Regions from separate parts of the Pseudoalteromonas sp. UCD-33C genome, predicted to be linked through region 2. Evidence: predicted binding sites of a transcription regulator. Region 2 holds the regulator's gene; each other region holds the start of a gene.
What was found. Region 2 encodes sigma-54, which starts transcription at its own class of promoters, with help from an activator protein. Its sites were predicted from a motif close to GTTGGCACGNNNNTNGNNT; they were not measured.

Region 1 (4,419 bases), on a different contig from region 2:
GACTTCTTTAAAAAGAAGCAAATTTTTAATGGTACGTTTAAGAATCCTACTTATGAAATATTGCTCAAAACCTTTGCGTTACAGTATATACCTGTTGGTGTTATTGACTGTGTCTGGTTGCAGTAATAAGGCATTTCCTGATATCTCTTTTAACAAGCTTCCTGTTTTCAATGTTGTTCAGTACCTTAGCGATGTAACGCTAATGCAAAACTCATTTTTGTTGGCGCAAACCCAAAGTGAACCGGTCAGTACAGTGTTAGATCAGGCTGATACTTCTCAAGCACTATCAAGCGACTCTAAAGACTCTGTTAAACCTGACTATGCATTTGCTTTGCAATTAGCGTCTGTTAATACGGAACAAGATCTAGCTTATACATTAAAGAAAATGGCTAAACGAGCACCCAGTATTTTTCAAGGAAAGCCGATACTTAATGTTGAAGTCGCTGATGTAAATGAGCATACCTACTATCGACTTAAGTTTGGTGGCTATAAGTATTTGAAAAACGCGAAAGCTGATTGTGAAGCGATTAAACGACAAGGCATTGATTGCTGGGTAAGTAACTACACTGACAACCGAATTTATTTTTAGCGTCAAATATTCACTCTAAAGATGGCATTTTTATTGCTAGGATTTAAGTCTGTTTTTTAGAATTGACGTCACCATGCATTTTTCTATTTTCTCGAAATATCTATTTATAACCATCTGCTTAACTGCTCTAACAGCATGTATGATGAGCCAAGAGCAAACCCAGCCAGCTTACACTGAGCAGCAAGTACAGCAATTTGCTGCCCAGTGGCATAATAAACAACCTAGTATTGAGCGTCTTGCGTTGATGGAAAAAGACCTTGCGTTGTTAATCGAAGTGCTTTCAGCCAATAGCGATTTAACCGCACAACCATCACAATTTGAGCCACAAAATGATGTGATTATTCATCAAAGCGAACAAACGCAAGTACAGCAAGCATCATCCACAGACTCACTTGAGGCGATTATTGCAGCAAATAAAGCGGCTGAAGCGGGCGTGCAATTAGGTTTATATTTAACGCCGAAAAAAGTTAGTCATCAGGTCTTAAAGCTTAAACGTGATTATCCTGCTGTTTTAAATGACCTTGATTTTCGTTTTAAAACACGAGAGCAAAAAGGCGTAACCTTGTATGGATTGAGGGCTGGTCCATTTGCAAATTATACTCAGGCTACTGCATTTTGTGAGATAGCCAAAAGAATGGGGCAAACCTGTGTGACGGCACCGTTTCTTGGGCAGATACTATAACCGCTTATTTAACAACAGAAGGGAATTGACCCTTCTGATAAACCATTCGCCTCCTCAAAAAATTAGTTACATCAGCCTACACAATTAAATCATTGTCTGAATGCAACGCTAGCTTATTGGTATTTTAGAAGTGACGTGTTCTTGTTACCACGCTTCGGCTTTTCATAATAATCCCATCAACAATAATACTTAGGCATAATTATTGCTTTGTACTTACTAAGTTTAGTGAGGATGGCAATTATGCGCCTGTTATTTTATTCAGTTTTTTTAGTGTTGGTGGGTTGTAGCTTAACTGAAGAGCCACAAAAAACGCCCCCTAGAGAAACCCCAAAATCGCCGATGGCACCTTATACGGTGCATCAATACGTTGCTGATTTAAGTAGTCAGCTGAGCCGTATTCAAGGCCCTTACAAAGGCAATGCACGTATTGCTGTGACCAGTTTTTATATGGCTGATGGCTTAGGTACTGATTTAGCAGAAGATCAGGGCAGTGGCTTGAGTCAGCAAATTCAAGAAAGTTTATTAACGCAATTTACTCAGCTTGGTTTTCATACCATAGAGTATCGATTAGAAAATACTTTAAATTTGCAGCAATCGGCCGATAGTGTACTTAGTCGTGATATAAATACTTTGCGTCAACGTCAGAATATTGACTTTGTTATTACCGGCACACTGACGCGGCAACAACATGCCTACATAGTTAACGCCCGATTGGTAAATACCAAAGATCTGCGAATAGTATCAGCAGCAAGCACCGAGATCCCTATCAATGTGATGTGGGGCGCTGAAAAAGTTCAGCAACGTGATGGCCAGTTGTATCGAAGCGAATATTAAGAGGAACTCATTTAATGAAACGTTTAATTTTAACTTTATGTTTGCCGTTTGGCTTTGGTTGCTCGTCAATGTTAACTGGTGATGCAACACAACACGAAAATGATCCTCAGTTAGCTGCGCAAAGAGAAGTTGCCGCGCCGCATAGTAATGACAGTGTGTTTCAAACCAATCAGGCGGTAATGAATAACAGCACTTTTACAGCAGCCCCAACTCGTAAAAATATCAATCACTATGTACGTGGCATCATGCAGGATTTAGTTGAAAACTTGCAATATGTTAGTGATAACACACCAGTTGCTGTTTCAAGCTTTGTGTACCTTGATGCAGATTACAACTCAACAAATTTGCTGGGTAATCAAATTGCCGAAAGTTTTATTCATGAACTTCATGCGTTTGGTGTGCCTGTCATTGATTTTAAAACCACGGATTATATGCGTGTTACGCCAAGTGGTGATTATGTTTTCAGTCGTGATTATTTAGAGCTTAGCCAAGACCAAAACTTCAATTATGTATTGGCAGGTACTTTGGTTAATCATCAAAGTGGTGTGCTCGTGAATGCGCGTATTGTTGGTTTAGCAAGCAAAGCTGTTGTAGGGTCAGCGCAAGGTTTTATCCCGCAATCAGTGGTTGATGCCCTTGATAGTACCAACCGCAGTGATGGTATTACACTAAAACAAGCAAGTGAGTAAGCTATGAAAGGTTTTATCTTAGCATCGTTAACGCTCGCACTATCTGGCTGCCAATTGCTGCCAGAGCAATCAGCAGAGCCGCAAAATACAGCTCAAAATGTACCTGCATCAGCAAATACTCAAGTCGATTACGTTGCTATGCTACAAGCGCTTGAACAAAATGATATGCAGCAGGATAACGCTAACCATCGTTTATTTGTGCCTTATCAACATCATAAAACCGTTGTTAATTATGTCGAGCAAATGGCCCTTGAGTTAGTGGATACCATGCAACAAGAAAGCGAGTTAGGAATAGCCATAACTAGCTTTGTTGATTTAGATGCGAGCCTTAAAAATAGCTCTCAACTTGGTAATCAACTCTCTGAAACAATGATGCACCAGCTGCAAAAATTTGGCTTTGGCGTTGTTGATTTTAAAACGATGGATATCATTAGTGTGACCTCACGTGGTGATTTTGTGATGTCGCGAGATGTAGAAGAGTTAGCCGAGCGTCGCATCGCGAGCCATGTACTTACAGGCACGCTGATATACCGCCCAAATGGTGTTGAAGTGAATGCTCGAGTAATTAACTTAAACTCAAAGCTGGTTATTGCCAGCGCACAAAAAGTGATCCCTTATTTTGTGCTAAAAAATGAGTCAATCAAATCAGCAACTGCTCGCGTTAACTAGCTTCATTATTTTGCCAATCGACTTACTCACAAGTCGATTGGTTTATTCTCTTGATTACCAAAGCCTTAGACCGTTATAATTTTAGCTACAAGCTACAAGCTACAAGCTACAAGCTACAAGCTACAAGCTACAAGCTACAAGTTACAAGTTACAAGCTTTACCTCAACTTTTGAGTGGCCTCTTAGTTAAATGGATATAACGGCCCCCTCCTAAGGGGCAGTTACAGGTTCGATTCCTGTAGGGGCTACCAAGTTACTTCAGCAACCCCCAATTAAATTAACCCGTTACTTTTTCAAGCTCGCCTGTGCGCCATGGTTCAATGATGATTTTGATATGGTCGTTTGGTTTAAATAAGGTATCAAATGCACCTTGTACGCCGTCTATGCCGACTTTACCAGTACGCATTTTTTGCCATGCAATTTTGCCTGACGCAATGTTCTCAAGTGATTGTGCAAACTCTTCTGGCTGGTAGTAATAAGAGAAAATAAGGTCGAGCTCTTTCACTGTGGCATAGGCAAAGTTAACGTTTAGTGGCGCGGTATGTACACCTGTTACAATGATTTTTGCTTTTGCCGGTGCACGTAAAATGTAGTCGTTCAATAAGCGGCTTACACCGGCACATTCAAAAATAACGACCTTGTTGTTACCCGCAAGTGCTGCGGCTGTAGCAACTTCATCATCTTCCATAGGGTTAACATATTCTGTGGCGCCAAATTCAAGGGCAATTTGTTTTTTGCTCTCTTGTGGATCAGAGGCAACGATGTGTTTTACGCCTTGAAGCTTTAACGCGGCAATCGCGGCAAGGCCAATTGGGCCACAGCCAACCACAATGGCAACATCATCATTATGCATTTGTGAGCGGTTTACTGCGTGCAGGCCAACAGCAAGTGGTTCTGTAATGGCTGCCGCTTCTGATGGAACAGCATCAGGGATAGGTAATAGTAAGGCTTCATCAA
Region 2 (4,419 bases):
GCATGGCTTTTGGCAAAGCTCTCACCAATTGTTTGCGCTAAGTAAACAGAGCGATGCTGGCCGCCGGTGCAACCAATAGCAATGGTCAGGTAACTGCGGTTATTACGCTCTAAATGTGGCAACCAAGTTTGCACAAAGGTTTGTATTTGCCAAGTGAACTTTTGCACTATGCTGTGGCTAGCTAGGTAATCTTTTACTGGTTGATCAAGGCCAGTTAGTGGCTTTAAATCAGGTTCCCAGTGTGGGTTAGGTAAAAAGCGTGCATCAAAAACGTAGTCAGCTTCTTTTGGAATACCATGCTTAAAGCCAAACGACATAAAAGTAATAATTAGCTTTTTATCTTTTTTACCTAAAATCTTTTCGCGAATTGATTCTGCTAACTGATGAACACTTAGATCAGTGGTATCAATCATAAAGTCAGCGCGAGTGATCAACACATCAAGCAGGATTTTTTCTTGTTTAATGGCCAGATCAAGCGGCAAAGAATCAATAGATAGTGGATGCAAGCGGCGTGTTTCTGAAAAGCGCTTGATCAGAGTTTGGTCATCACTGTCTAAATAGAATAGTGTTGGGTTTGCGAAACCTGGCAGGTACTCAAGAATATCATTAAATTCTTGCTGCTCTTTCGGTAAGTTACGTACGTCGATACTGACCGCTATTTTATCGTAGTTATCAGACACACTACGTACGAGCGAAGGCAGTAAATTAACCGGAATATTATCAACGCAATAATAGCCTAAGTCTTCAAGTACTCGTAAAGCGACCGATTTACCTGAGCCTGAGCGACCGCTGATAATTATTAATTCCATTTATGCCTCTGCTGATATGACCTGAAACAGTTGCTGATCGGTAGTAGCACTACGCAGCTGTTTACAAAACTCTTTATCTTTAAGTCTATCAGCAATTGTTGATAAGGTCTTTAGGTGAAGCTGACAGTCACCATCTGGTACGATGAGTGCCACAAAAATATCAACTGGACGATTATCAATTGCATCAAAATTAATAGGGGATTCACTCACTATCACAAATGCATGAGGCTCATCTGCGCCGCTCATTCGGCCATGTGGAATAGCAATACCTCGGCCAATGCCGGTGCTACCTAGTTTTTCTCGGTTGAGTAAAGCATCTAGGATATCTTGTTGCGATAAATGAGGAAGCTGCTGGTGGGCCAGTTCGCTGATATATTCAAGAATTCTTTTTTTGCTATTAAAAAGGACCGCAGCTTTGCTGCAGTCCTGGTTAGTAAGTGAACTTAGTTTCATAATTTAATGTCGAGCTAATTTCTCTTTGTGTTTAATGACTTGGCGATCAAGTTTATCGACCAGTGAGTCAATGGCTGCGTACATATCTTGATGTTCTGTAGAAGCGAATAATTCGCCTCCGTTTACATGTAAAGTTGCTTCTGCTTTTTGGCTTAATTTTTCTACATCTAGAATGACATGAACATTATTAATATGGTCAAAATGCCTTTCTAGTTTCGCAAACTTGGTGTTTACATAGTCTCTTAATGAATCTGTGATTTCTACATGACGACCAGTTAAATTTAGTTGCATAAGCATTTTTCCTTCTATGTAAAACGTCTAAATCAGACTCTTACGCTGATTAGACGGAGGTATTGCTAGAGACTCACGATATTTTGCAATTGTACGTCTAGCTACTTTAATTCCTTGCTCAGCCAATATATCTGCAATTTTGCTATCACTCAATGGTTTAGCTGAGTTTTCTGCAGCGACTAACTTCTTGATTAAAGCGCGTATTGCTGTAGAAGAACACTCACCACCATTTTCGGTGCTGACATGGCTTGAGAAGAAATATTTCAACTCAAAAATACCCCGTGGGGTATGCATATATTTTTGCGTTGTTACCCGTGAAATCGTCGATTCATGCATTTCGACCATTTCAGCAACATCATTTAGCACCATCGGCTTCATTGCTTCAGGGCCATGTTCAAAGAAAGCTTGTTGTTGTTGAACGATACAGTTGGTCACCTTTAATAGCGTATCGTTACGGCTTTCTAAGCTCTTAATAAACCACTTTGCTTCTTGTAAGTGAGAACGAATAAATTGGCTGTCGCTACTTGATTTAACTGAGCGAGACATAGCTGCATATTGGCTGTTCACTCTAATCTTTGGCATACAATCTGGGTTTAACTCGACTACCCAGCGACCTTTTACTTTTTTCACTGATACATCAGGTATGACGTACTCAGACTCTTCGCGTACTATGCTATCCGCAGGCTTAGGGTTTAAGCTGTGGATGAGCGTCATCACTTCTTTAAGCTCGTTTTCTTTAAGCTTAGTCTTTTTCATCAAAGTTCGATAGTCGCGACTCGCTAATAATTCGATATGCTCAGATAAAACCATTTTAGTTTCAGCTAAATATGGCGTATCGGCATCGAATTGGCGTAGCTGAATGCACAGACATTCTTGTAAACTGCGCGCGCCAATACCCACAGGATCAAATAACTGAATTCTTTTTAAGACCGCTTCGACTTCATCAAGTTCGATTTCTTCTTCATCGTTATTTTGATTAAAGCTTTCGACGATATCTTCACAGCTTACCGTTAAAATACCTGAATCATCGATAGCTTCTACAATTGCGACAGCAATCGCTTCATCAGTAGGGCTAAATGGCGTGAGCTGTAATTGCCACATTAGGTATTCGTGAAGAGTTTCGGTTGATGCACCTTGATAGATAGACTCATCTTCAGGCATTGGCCCTGATGATGTTGAAGGGGCGGCACTCATGTACTCATCCCAAGTAACATCCATGGCTAAGTCATCGCTTACGGTGTCTTTATTGAGAGCATCACTACTTTCTTGCTCGTACTCGCTAGGTGCTTCTTCGGCAGACGCGCTGACTTGCACATCGTCAGACTCCGCTTTTTGCTCATTCTTGCCGGTGCTTTCTTCATTGTAATCCGCTTCTTCCACTTCAAGTAGGGGATTACTATCAAGCGCTTCTTGAATTTCTTGCTGGAGATCCAATGTACTGAGCTGCAACAAACGAATAGCTTGTTGCAGTTGTGGAGTCATTGTAAGTTGCTGGCCCATGCGCAGCTGTAATGATTGCCTCATGTATCCCTAACAATCCTTTTAAAGTTATCGATAACTGTGCAAACACAGTTAAGTCATTATCGATTTATTGTCATTGTTATTAGTCTAGCAGATGCTCTAGTCGCTGGCGTAATGGTTACAGCCTGAATTGCTCGCCTAGATATACATCGCGTACAGTTTGGTCTGCTAATACGTGCTCAGGTGTGCCTGATGCAATTAGCTCCCCATGAGAAACAATGTAGGCTTTTTCACAAACATCAAGGGTTTCTCGAACATTATGGTCAGTAATTAGTACACCGATACCACGATTTTTTAGGTGCTCAATAATTTTCTTTATATCTAACACTGAAATCGGATCAACACCAGCAAAAGGCTCATCTAAAAGAATAAATTTAGGATTAGCGGCTAATGCACGGGCAATTTCAACGCGGCGGCGTTCACCACCTGACAGCGCCATACCTTGGCTATCGCGAATGTGTTGGATGCTGAATTCATCGAGTAAGCTATTTAGTGTTTCTTCGCGACCTGCTTTGTTTAGATCTTTGCGGGTTTCTAAAATAGCCATCAAGTTTTGGTAAACCGTTAACTTTCGAAAAATTGACGATTCTTGTGGCAGATAGCCGATACCTAAGCGGGCACGATTGTGCATTGGCAAAAGGGTAATATCGTTATCATCAATGCTGATTTTACCTTTGTCGCTTGGGACTAGGCCTACAATCATATAGAAGGTGGTGGTTTTACCCGCACCATTTGGGCCAAGCAAGCCAACAATGCTGCCCGCTTCAACTTCAAGACCGACATTTTTAACCACTTGGCGGCCTTTATAGCTCTTAGCTAAAAGCTCTGCTTTTAATGTACTCATGGTTGGCCTTTATTGTCTTTTTTATTTTCAACAGGCACTAAAATAGTGTGTACACGATCTGTTGAGTTTTCGTCTTTTTCAGCACTGATCAGCTGCTGTGCCATATCATAGGTAATGCTTTTTGCTGTCACTTTTTGACCAGCTTGAGTAACTTCAGCTTCACCATTTAAGGTTAAGAAGCGTTTTGCAACATCATAACGAACTTCTTCGGCGCTGGCGCTCATCACGGTGCCATCAGTTTGCTTTTCTTCGAAGTAAGCAGGCTTACCTGTGGCAATAATTAACTCTACTGTACCCTCGGTGTCACCGCCGTGTGCTTCAAGGCGTTCAGCGGTAATACGACGATTACCATGCACGATCTCTACGTTACCTTCAAATATGCCAACGCCATCTTTTAGTTTACCTACTTGGCGATCTGAGCTAATGCTAATTTGAGCGCCTGTTTGCTCGGCAGCTGCGCCCGAAAAGGCAATCAATAAGCTTGGGATCAGGAGTAATTTC
Region 3 (4,419 bases), on a different contig from region 2:
ACAAAAGAAGTCTTTTTTGATCAAGCTTTTATACTGTCTCAGTTTGCAAACAATACTAAGTTAGTATTAACTATGTTGTCGAAGTTTGCGACTATGGCAGCAGAGCAGTTATTACAAATCTCTACATTAAAAACTACCGATGAGTTGGTCCGTGTGGTTCATAATGTAAAAGGGTCAGCCGGAAATCTCGGTTTTAAGCGATTGTCAGCGTGCGCTCAGCAATGTGAAGCTAGGCTTAAAGCAGATGGCGAACTGCCCGAACAATTAAATGATGAGTTGCAATGGCAAATAAAACAGGTCATCGCATTTATCATAGAACAAGGATCTACTGATGTTGAAAAGAGCCAAGGTACTGATTGTTGATGACGATCCGTTAAACCGCTTGGTATTAGAGAAAACATTGCAGCAAGACTATGATGTTTTTTGTGTTGAGAGTGGCGAAAAAGCACTGACGTTTTTAAAAACGCAAACTGTTGATTTGTTGATCTTGGATATTGTAATGCCCGGTATTGACGGCTACGAAGTGCTTACTAAGCTAAAAGAAAGCGCGACTACCAGTATGTTGCCTGTAATATTCATTTCTGCCAATACCAGTCACGATGATGAAGCGAAGGGCCTTGAATTAGGCGCGATGGACTACATCACTAAACCATTTAGTGCTGCTATTGTGCGTGCTCGAGTGCGTAATCAGCTGCTGATCAAACAAAAAAATGACTTACTAGAAATGCTCGCCTCAATTGATGGCCTAACCGAGATCCCAAACCGACGTTATTTAGATGAAAATTTAGCGCGAGAGTGGCGTCGTTGCCGTCGAGATCAAACCCCGCTATCGGTGTTATTGATGGATGTTGATCACTTCAAGCGTTACAACGATTGCTATGGTCACCGAGCAGGTGATGATTGCTTAAAACAAATTGCTCATGCCTTAGTTGGAGCGTGTGAACGAGGCAGTGACTTTGTTGCTCGTTATGGTGGTGAAGAGTTTGCTGCGGTGTTACCCAATACTTCAGCTAAAGAAGCTATGTCGTTTGCAAATAAACTGCGCAATGCGGTGAATGATTTAAACATCCCACACAAAGCGTCGCTAAATGCCGACCATGTCACAATTAGTATCGGTATTGCGACCACAGAAAATGGTCAGGTTTATGCAGAACAAACCTTACTTGAAGAAGCTGATTTAGGTCTTTATCAGGCTAAAGACGCCGGACGAGATCAGATAGTATCGAGAATGATCGCAGTAAATGAACATGAGTAGGCAAAGCCTACTCACCCGTTTCAAATTATTTATTAACCATTGCTAAGTGATTTATAAATCGTATCACCCACGCCAATTAACTTATCATTTTTAAATACGAGTGGCGTACACTCGTCTTTAGTCATCTTGCCATCAGAGTGAATACTATGCGTTGCATAGAATAATACTTGGTAAACATCATCACCTTGCTTTAATAACTCGGTAAAGTTAGGTGTATTTAGTTTGTTTAATACAGTTTGGTAGCTCGTATCTAATGCAAGATTAGAAATCACTTCACGGTTATTTTTATGCTGTTTTTGCCAGCTAGAAGAGTTACCAGCCCAATGTGTGTCGGCTTCACCGTCAGAAACAGCAATGACACAACCAGTTAAAAATGGAGCTGTTAGCGCGGCAATAAGAAGTGCTTTTTTCATGTTATTTTATCCCGAAGAAATTGTTTTATAGTTATTCACTTAATAGCAAACTGCTTGCCAAACTTGTAAATCACAACTAAATCAATTGCTTAGGTTGTGTTTGGTCAATGAGCTAAGTAATAAATTACTAATTACTTAGCTCTATTGACTAATAAATTGCGGTTTAGACCAACCTGTTACGTGTTTCGCCTTGATTAAATGCTTGGATATTTAACGCAATTTCGTTAACTAAGCGCACAATAGATTCTTGGCTCGCCCATGCAATGTGTGGAGTAAGTAATAAGTTTGCACCTTTGTATAGTGCCAGCGGGTTTTCTTGCTCTGCGGGTTCTTTACTGAGTACATCAACACCGGCTCCGGCAATAATATTATTAGCTAATGCATCAGCTAAATCGGCTTCATTGATGATCCCACCACGAGCAGTGTTAATGATGATAGCTGACGGTTTCATCATGCTTAATTCTGCCGCAGCGATTTGGTTGCGCGTTTCATCAGTAAGCGGGCAGTGAACACTAATGATATCGGCTGTGGTTAGGGCGTCATTGAAACTAACACGACCTTCACGAGGCGTTTGGCCTTTTCGTTCACTAATGATGACATTGGCACCAAAGGCGCGTGCTACATCGGCAACGGCTTTACCCAGTGAGCCATAGCCAACAATAGCCAGTGTTTTGCCGGCAATTTCATTAAAGCTGTAATCTAAACGGCAAAACATAGGGCTTTGCTGCCATAAGCCTTGCTGGCAATCATTAATGTATCTGTGAGTATTGCCCAGTAAATTAGTGATGAGAGTAAAGGTATGTTGCACCACACTCGGTGTTGAATAGCCCGCTACATTTGTCACTGCGATGTTATGTTCTTTGGCTGCACTTAAATCAATGTTGTTAGTCCCTGTCGCTGCAACACATATTAATTTTAAATTAGTTAATTTGCTCATGGCGTTCTGATCAATCACCACTTTATTACTGATAACGATATCGGCATCTTGGCAGCGCTCAACAACCTGTTCTTTAGCGGTTAAATCGTAACAGGTTAATTTACCTAATTGCGCTAAGGCATCTAACGAAGTGTTGGCTAATGTCGCTGCATCAAGGACAGTAATATTCATGTGCTTTCCTTTTTTAATTTATTGCTTGACCTTGGGGTGTACTCCAAGGTTTATAGTGAGCATAATAAATAAACGCTTCACAATGGAGACGGTGATGAAAATAGGTGAGTTTGCCCGTCAGTTGGGTGTCTCAACAGATACGCTACGGTACTACGAAAAGCATGGTTTGTTAACGCCTAGTTCGCGTTCAGACGTGGGATATCGTTTTTATTCTGAGAATGACTATAAACAAATGGCGTTTATTCTCAGAGCAAAGAATGTTGGCTTTAGTCTGGCTGAGATCAAAGAGCTACTGCAAATTAAGTTTCATAAAGATCAGCATTCTTGTCATGAAGTTAAAGAGATGACGATACAAAAACGTGATCTCGTTGCACAACGAATTGCAGAGCTTACTCGCTTTTATGACTCACTATCATTATTAGCAGATAAATGCTGTGGCGGAGAAGAGCCTGCTGAAAACTGTTCAATACTAACGACGCTGGAGGATATCGATGGACTTACTCAATAATTTTTGGCATCTGTTTTTACTTTCAGCGCCTTGGTTAATGTTGGGCTTATTCATAGCTGGTCTTCTCAATGTGTATTTGCCTGCTAACTTTCTTAACCGGCATTTAGGCAAAGAAGGGTTATGGACCACAGTTAAAGCAGCCTTTATTGGTGCCCCAATGCCCTTGTGCTCATGTGGTGTGATCCCTGCGGCCATTGGTTTGAGAAGGGCAGGGGCGTCAAAAAGTGCTACCACAGCATTTTTAGTTTCAACCCCTGAAACTGGGGTCGATTCAGTTTCGGTATCTTATGTGTTACTAGGTCCATTTATGGCGGTGATACGTCCTATTGCCGCCGTGTGCAGTGCCACTGTGGCCGGTGTATTAGTGGGGAAAGACAGTGAACTTCATCAGCATCAAAATACAGCATCAGATGAAAAAGACTCAGAATCAACATCTTGTTGTAGCAGTAAACAGCCTGAGCCTGTGACTACAGCGAGTTGTTGTAGCAAAGAGGCATCTACTAAGCCCGCACAAAGTTGTTGTAGTAAGCAATCACCTCAAGAACTTGAGCCTGCTAAAACAACAAGTTGTTGTAGTAGCAAGGAATCGCAACCAACACAGGAGCCCCAACACAGTTGCGCAACTGAAAAAGCAGCACCTTCGCAGAAAAGCTGTTGCAGCACTGAGCAGTCAACTAAAGCCGTTGAAAGTCGTTTTAACAAACTGAAACGCGCGGTGAGCTTTAGTTGCAACAAGCTGCTTGAAGACACCATGATTTGGCTAATGATCGGTTTATTTTTTGCTGCTCTAGTTCAAACTTATGTACCAGAATCTTATTTAAGCCAATGGGGTAATGGCATTCTGGCGATGCTGGTGGTTATTTTAATCAGTATTCCTATGTATATTTGTGCTACTGCATCGACACCTATTGCGGCAGGCTTATTACTCAGTGGTGTGTCTCCAGGGGCGGTGCTAGTGTTTATGTTGGCAGGGCCGGCAACTAATATTGCAACACTTGGTGTGGTTGGTAAAGAGCTTGGCAAGCGTGCGGTATTTGCCTACTTAATAGGGGTGATTGGCACGGCGCTAGCATTTGGCTTTTTAACCGATTATTTAGTGGCGCAATATGGTTTTGTGGTGGCGCCGATGATGGGC

Region 1: the regulator sigma-54 is predicted to act here: its motif matches at 1,461-1,479, upstream of AOG26_RS09385 (FlgO family outer membrane protein).
Region 3: the regulator sigma-54 is predicted to act here: its motif matches at 1,712-1,730, upstream of AOG26_RS12255 (DUF3192 domain-containing protein).

Annotation. Positions count from the first base shown of each region.
Region 1 is NZ_LJTB01000003.1:274,766-279,184, reverse strand. It holds gene AOG26_RS09395 (SPOR domain-containing protein) at 53-589, shown strand; gene AOG26_RS09390 (SPOR domain-containing protein) at 729-1,271, shown strand; gene AOG26_RS09385 (FlgO family outer membrane protein) at 1,512-2,105, shown strand; gene AOG26_RS09380 (FlgO family outer membrane protein) at 2,120-2,794, shown strand; gene AOG26_RS09375 (FlgO family outer membrane protein) at 2,798-3,463, shown strand; tRNA gene AOG26_RS09370 (tRNA-Arg) at 3,639-3,713, shown strand; gene AOG26_RS09365 (zinc-binding dehydrogenase) at 3,740-4,419, opposite strand, start outside.
Region 2 is NZ_LJTB01000001.1:616,054-620,472, reverse strand. It holds gene rapZ (RNase adapter RapZ) at 1-809, opposite strand, end outside; gene ptsN (PTS IIA-like nitrogen regulatory protein PtsN) at 810-1,262, opposite strand; gene hpf (ribosome hibernation promoting factor) at 1,266-1,553, opposite strand; gene AOG26_RS02720 (RNA polymerase factor sigma-54) at 1,581-3,077, opposite strand; gene lptB (LPS export ABC transporter ATP-binding protein) at 3,193-3,918, opposite strand; gene lptA (lipopolysaccharide transport periplasmic protein LptA) at 3,915-4,419, opposite strand, start outside.
Region 3 is NZ_LJTB01000005.1:139,995-144,413, reverse strand. It holds gene AOG26_RS12265 (response regulator) at 1-363, shown strand, start outside; gene AOG26_RS12260 (GGDEF domain-containing response regulator) at 332-1,255, shown strand; gene AOG26_RS12255 (DUF3192 domain-containing protein) at 1,288-1,668, opposite strand; gene AOG26_RS12250 (D-2-hydroxyacid dehydrogenase) at 1,832-2,776, opposite strand; gene zntR (Zn(2+)-responsive transcriptional regulator) at 2,871-3,284, shown strand; gene AOG26_RS12240 (SO_0444 family Cu/Zn efflux transporter) at 3,268-4,419, shown strand, end outside.